Regions from separate parts of the Bradyrhizobium sp. PUT101 genome, predicted to be linked through region 3. Evidence: riboswitches for the same ligand, from Rfam matches in the RefSeq annotation. Region 3 holds a riboswitch; each other region holds the start of a gene.
What was found. A riboswitch is a leader RNA that binds a small molecule or an ion and turns the genes downstream of it on or off. The one in region 3 is predicted to bind cobalamin.
Positions count from the first base shown of each region.

Region 1: linked by a shared signal. The riboswitch ahead of ACSHT2_RS04270 (TonB-dependent receptor) and the one ahead of ACSHT2_RS32270 (DUF1636 family protein) in region 3 are both predicted to bind cobalamin.
Region 2: linked by a shared signal. The riboswitch ahead of ACSHT2_RS25905 (TonB-dependent receptor) and the one ahead of ACSHT2_RS32270 (DUF1636 family protein) in region 3 are both predicted to bind cobalamin.

Region 1 is NZ_CP197207.1:877,567-879,764, reverse strand. It holds gene ACSHT2_RS04280 (hypothetical protein) at 40-252, shown strand; gene ACSHT2_RS04275 (hypothetical protein) at 523-780, shown strand; cobalamin riboswitch at 875-1,087, shown strand; gene ACSHT2_RS04270 (TonB-dependent receptor) at 1,202-2,198, shown strand, end outside.
Region 2 is NZ_CP197207.1:5,367,089-5,369,286, reverse strand. It holds cobalamin riboswitch at 562-757, shown strand; gene ACSHT2_RS25905 (TonB-dependent receptor) at 865-2,198, shown strand, end outside.
Region 3 is NZ_CP197207.1:6,771,774-6,773,971, reverse strand. It holds gene cobW (cobalamin biosynthesis protein CobW) at 1-855, opposite strand, end outside; gene ACSHT2_RS32270 (DUF1636 family protein) at 852-1,226, opposite strand; cobalamin riboswitch at 1,321-1,539, opposite strand; gene cobO (cob(I)yrinic acid a,c-diamide adenosyltransferase) at 1,579-2,198, shown strand, end outside.

The sequences.
Region 1 (2,198 bases), 1.6 Mb from region 3:
CGCGAGTGTCATCGTGCTGTGCCTGACAGGGCAGGTCCCATGCGCTTCGTTGCCGTGATCATATTCGCGCTCATGACGGCGGCCTGCGACCAGGAGCGGGACATCACCGGCTCGACGACGTCGACCTGTCCGCTACGAAACTACAACTACAATCCACGCGACATGAACCAGTGCGTCAACGCCTGCAGATCGTGCGATCGCGGCACCACGGTCACCTGCACGACATCCTGCACCCTCAAGGGGGCTCGCTGAGCGGATTACCTTCTGCCTTGCGAGGCGTCGCAACGCGCGATCCCCGGCTCCCCAATCGTCCTCGCCGTCTCGACCTGATAGGGTCGATCGGAGCAGGGGGACATCGGATGAAATTCGCAAGCTTTGAAATCGACAACGCCGGAGGTCTCGTGGGAACGGCGAGCAGCGCGCAGGCTTCCAGCGAACGTGGCGTCGACGGTGCCGAGGCACCGGAACGATTCACATAGGATAGTCATTGGAAGCAGTGGGCAGGACGCGGAGTCCAATGGAATGGGTATGCTCGATCCCGGCCGGTTCCTGGTATCGTGCTCGCATTGCGATGCCTGGCCGATGGCCGCCAACGTGAAACGTTCAAGCTGGTCGGCATCCCCGCATGAGGTCCGTTTCGTCTGCACGCGCTGCCGGCGCGAAGAGACCGCGATCGTCTCGGCCTCCGGCGAACTGACGCCGATCAAGCGCCTCGACGCTCCGCCGCGGGATGTCGCTGTGGCCTGGGCTCAGGCCCAGCGCCCGCGGGGGCGAACGTAGGCGGCGCAGGGCATTGCTCGATTCGTTGTGGAGCCGGCCGATCGCGTCTGCGGCCAAGATGCCAGCGGTCGATTGACTCCCGGCCTGGGCGCCCCGTAGATTGGCCGCTGGCGGTTCTCCTCATGGAGATCAAAAGGGAACGTGGTGCGAGATGTCCCAAGGCGGGATCTTCTCAATGCCATGGCTGCCCCCGCAACTGTAAGCGGTGAATCTCTCGTCCTATGCCACTGGGAATTTCGGTCCTGGGAAGGCGACGCAGAGGTAACGACCCGCGAGCCAGGAGACCTGCCGTCAGCCGTGGTCACACGCGAGGATGTCGGTCGGGGAGTACAGACATTAGCTTCACCGGAGCAATCGATCGCTCCGCCGTAAAGCCTCGTTCGCTGTGACGTGCCACTGACGTCATGCCGAGGTTATGATTTTGTCCCGTTTTGTCACTGCCGCCAGGCGCTGCTGCGCCGGCATCGTTGCGGCCGCTTCCTTCTATTCGCTCGATCCCTCCATCGCCCACGCGCAGCAGGCCGGTGCCGAACAGCTGCCGCCGGTCGAAGTGACCCAGCCTGACGATCAGAGCCGTACGCGGGCCAGGGCGGCCGGCGATGGCGATGCGGTGAGGCGCCGGGTGAGCCCGAATGGTGCGCCGGGCGGGACCGGCTCGTCCGGCTCGGGCAGTGGAGCGGCCGCCGGCAATGACGGCATCGTCGGCGCGGCCACGACCATCATCACGGCCGCAGACATCGCCCATGCGCCGTCGCAAACGCTGGCCGAGATCATCGCGACGCAAGTACCGGGCGCCCAGATCACGACGTTCTATGGCGGCCAGATCGGTGCCAAGACCAGTGTCGATCTGCGCGGCTTCGGTGCCTTCGCCACGGCCAATACGCTGGTGCTGGTCAACGGACGGCGGCTGAACGACATCGACATGGCGCAGGTGGATCTCTCCACGATCCCGCTCAATGCCATCGAGCGTATCGAGATCACGCGCGGCAATTCCGGTGCAGTGCTGTATGGTGACAATGCGGTTGGCGGCGTCATCAACATCGTCACCAAAAACGGCGTCGGCGGCCCGCCCGCGACAGCGCGCATCGAGGCCGGTTTCGGCTCGTTCAACGCTGGGCTCGGCAACGTCTCGACCGCGCTCAATTCCGGTCCGTGGTCGACCTCGTTCCACGGCAATGCCGTCAGGACCGACGGCTACCGCGACAACAATCGCTATTCCCAGGAGAACGGCGTCGGCAACCTGAACTACACGATGCCTGGCCTGACCGCCTTCCTGACCGTCACCGGTGACAATCAGGAGCTGCGACTGCCGGGCGGCCGCACCGTGGATCCGTCGATCGGTCTCGACGAGCTCGCGACCAACCGGCGAGGGGCCGGCACGCCCTTCAACTACGCCAACCAGCAGGGTTTTAGCGCGA
Region 2 (2,198 bases), 1.4 Mb from region 3:
AGACACAGGGCAGCCGAAACCCGGCCTTCCCTGCGCGATGGTTTGACGGCCTATGCCGCGCTCTCCCGGGAGCCGAGTTCCTTCTGGCCTCCCTCGCCTCGACGAAATTCACGGCATCGCGCCGGTTGACGCGAGTGACGCCTTCGCCAGGGCTTGACCGTAGCAACGACGGCCAGGACCACACGGTTTCGCCGTACGCAGGCCATCCGGCTTCGCCAAGAGGCTCCGCCGGACATGGGCGCCGTCCGTCTTCGCGGTCCGCGCCATGCTCACGAGGTTCATCCCGCCCTGCACGCAACAAACCGCCTTTAACGCCGCCCGCGTCCACCGCAACCCAGCCCGCGTTCGTGACGACGTACGACCGCCCCTCTGGTGGGCTGGGATGGCCGGCACATACGACAAATCCGAATTTCGGTAAAGTGGAATATTTTCGAGGAGAGGGGTTGACAGCGGATTGGTGTTTCGCCCGACGCCGCCCGGTGGACGATCGGCGCGTCGCCGATGACGGTGCGACGCGCTGAACTGTCTCGGGGCAGCCAGTTGACAGCCCTTCGCAAATAAAACTAGGGTGACTGCGACGGTTCTCCTTCGGGAGATCAATAGGGAATACGGTGCGGGGATCCCCCAACGCCGTGGCTGCCCCCGCAACTGTAAGCGGTGAGCCTTTCGCCAAACGCCACTGGGCCTGCGAGCTTGGGAAGGCGGCGACAGGCAACGACCCGCGAGCCAGGAGACCTGCCGTCAGTCGTGGTCACACGCGAGCACATTGGGCGGGGTGTCCTGGTGGGTGTTGAGCTGTCTTCCTCTTGAGGCAGCGGCCAAACTGCGTTCGCGGTGACGTGCCACGTTATCGCGAGTCTATTGATGACCTCCCGTACAATCTTCGCGCCACAGCATCGCCGCGCGTTGCTCCGTTCAGTTGCATTCTCCTGCCTCGTATTCTCCTGCCTCGTGTTGTCGACGGATGGCTGGGCACAGTCCGAAAGGCCGGCCCAGACGCTCGATCCTGTGGTGGTGCAACCGCCAGCGAGGCCACCGAATGCTCGCAGCACCCGACGTAGCGATGCAACGCGCCTCGCGCGCTCACGCCAGCAGCGAGGCGTAGCTGCCGACACGCGTGCTCCGACTGCCAACCCGACGGGTCCCGAGTTCGCCGCACCGACGCTCAACCTAACCGGCGCTAGCACGGCCGGTAGCCGACTCGGCTTGACGCGACTGCAGACGCCGGCCAGCGTGGAGGTGATCTCGGCCGAAACCATTTCTGAACGCGGCCAGCAGAACATCCTCGACGCGGTGACGCAAAACGCCACCGGCTTCACGGCGAGCCCGGCACCGGGCAATGGCGGAGTCTCGTTCAATACCCGCGGCTTCACGGGCCTTGGATCCGTCATGACGCTATACGACGGCACCCAGCTCTATATCGGCGCCGGGACGGTGACGTTTCCGTTCGACACGTGGTCGACCGAGCGCATCGAGGTGCTGCGCGGCCCTGCATCGATGATGTATGGCGCGGGTGCGGTCGGCGGCGCCATCAACATTGTTTCGAAACTGCCGCTGTGGATCCCTCGCAACCAGGCCGAGATGTCGCTGGACAGCAACATGACGCGGCGAATCGCGGTGGACAGCGGCGGTCCGGTGAGTAAGGACGTCGCCTATCGTATCACCGCCACCGGCAACATGTCGGACGGCTGGGTCGATCGCGATAATACCTCCAATGCCGCACTTCATGCCGTGGTTCAGGTTAAGCAGAACGAAGACGTCATCTGGACGCTGTCTACAGATTACGGTGACCGCAACCCGTCGCGCTACTTCGGCACGCCGCTGATCAACGGCAGGCTGGATGAATCCCTGCGCTTCAAAAACTACAACGTCAGCGACAGCCACATCCGCTACCAGGATAGCTGGAACCAGGTGAAGACCGATTGGCAGATCACCGATGGAATCTCGGTCCGGAACACTCTTTACTATTTGAACTCCAAGCGACACTGGAAAGACGTCGAAAGCTACGCCTACAATCCTGCCACCGGGCTCATCAACCGAACCAGCTATATCGAGATTTTTCACGATCAGCAGCAGCTCGGCAACCGCATGGACGCGAAGTTCCGTGGGCATGTCCTTGGCATGGCCGATGAGTTCGTGGCGGGCTTCGACGTCAACCGCATCAATTTTACTCACACCAACAATTCACCCTACGGCGG
Region 3 (2,198 bases):
GGCGCGCAGCACGTTCTGCTCGCGCGCCAGACGCTGGACAGAGGCGACCAGCGCATCGACATCCGTGACTTCCGGAAGATCGATCACGACGGAAGCGAAATCGTCATGCTCGTGCTCCTCTTCGCCGTCATGATGCGAGGGGCGCGCGGCGAGATCGTTCTCTGCAGCAGCGCCAAGGCCGAGAATGACGCGCGCATCGATCGCGCCGTCGGTGACGGGGAGCATCGGCACGCGGCGCGGCATCTCGGCGGCGATCGCCGCCTTGGCAGCTTCGATGCCGGCGCTGCCCGCAAGATCAGCCTTGGTCAGCAGCACGATGTCCGCGCAGGCGATCTGGTCCTCGAACACTTCCGACAGCGGCGTCTCATGATCGAGATTCTCGTCCCCCGCGCGCTGCGCTTCGACGGCAATCGGGTCCGGCGCGAAGCGGCCGGCCGCAACAGCCTCGGCATCGGCCAGCGCGATCACGCCGTCGACGGTGATGCGCGATCGGATCTGTGGCCAGTCGAACGCCTTCAGCAGCGGCTTCGGCAGGGCCAGGCCCGAGGTCTCGATCAGGATGTGATCCGGCCGGACCGGGCGCGCCAGCAATTGCTCCATGGTCGGGATGAAGTCATCGGCCACCGTGCAGCAGATGCAGCCGTTGGCGAGCTCGACGATGTTCTCCTCCGGACAGTTCGCGTCGGCGCACGACTTCAATATCTCCCCGTCGACGCCCTCGCTGCCGAACTCGTTGACGAGCACGGCGAGCTTCTTGCCATTCGCGTTGGCGAGCAGATGCTGGATCAGCGTGGTCTTGCCGGAGCCAAGAAAACCGGTGACCACCGTGACCGGAACTTTTGCGAGCGAGTTCATTCGGCGGCCTCCGGCACGATGGCAATGGGGGGAATGCGGGCAAGCGACTGCTTGCGGAAGATTTCCGGGCGGCTACGCCAGGGCACGAGGCCATCGGGCGCGGCCGCATAGGCCGCTGCGCCTGCGACCACGTCCTGCGCATTCGTCTCGGAGAGACGGCCATAGACATAGGACCAGCGGCCGGGCGCGCTGAGCGCGACCGAGCAGCCCTGGCTGCAGGCCGACAGGCATTCGACGGGAACCACATCGACGCCGTCGGGCACGCCGGCGTCGAGGATCGCGCCATGCAATCGCTTGCCGGGCGTCGTCTCGCCCTCGCCAAGCGTCTGGCCGCCGCGGCAGGTGATGCAGACATGAAGTGTGACGGTCATCGCCTCTTCCAGGATAAAGAGCGGGAGGCGAGAGGCACACGGACCCTGACTCAAGAGGCCGTTTCCCCGTCGCGGAACACCCCGTCCGCCGGTCCAAAACTCGTCCGCGCTGGCAGGTCTCCCGGCTTGCGGAGCAGGGCTTTGCCCTTCGATCCCCGCCTTCCCGATTCCCGCGGGAATCAGTGGCTTCGGGCATCTCTCCGGTCACGGTCGCGGGGGCGGCTGCATTTTGGACCCAATCTTGCGGATTCGGACCCTATCGCATTCCCTCTTCGCCTGTCGTAGGACAGGAACCAACGCCGGGCCACCATTTGCCGGTGGCTGCCACTTGTCAAGCCGAAGGAATGGTACGATGACGCCTGAACCGGATACCCGAACGGGCGAGGAAACCGACGCCCGGCACGCCCAAAAGATGGCGAAGAAGAAGGCCGCCCGCGACAAGATCATGGCGACCAAGAGCGGCGAAAAGGGCCTGATCATCGTCCACACCGGCGCCGGCAAGGGAAAATCCTCCTCGGCCTTCGGAATGATCGTCCGCTGCGTCGCCCATGGCCTGCCCTGCGCGGTCGTGCAGTTCATCAAGGGCGCCTGGGACACCGGCGAGCGCCGCCTGCTCACCGGCCATTTCGGCGATCTCTGTCAGTTCCACGCGATGGGCGAAGGCTTCACCTGGGAGACGCAGGACCGCGCCCGCGACATCGCCGCCGCGCGCGCCGGCTGGGAGAAGGCCAAGGAACTGATCCTCGATGAGAGCTTGCGCATGGTCGTGCTCGACGAGATCAACATCGCGCTGCGCTACGATTATCTCGACATCACTGAGGTGGTCGACTTCCTGACCACGCAGAAGCCGCCGATGACGCATGTCGTGCTCACCGGCCGCAACGCCAAGGACGAGCTGATCGAGATCGCCGACCTCGTCACCGAGATGACGCTGGTGAAGCACCCGTTCCGCTCCGGCATCAAGGCGCAAGC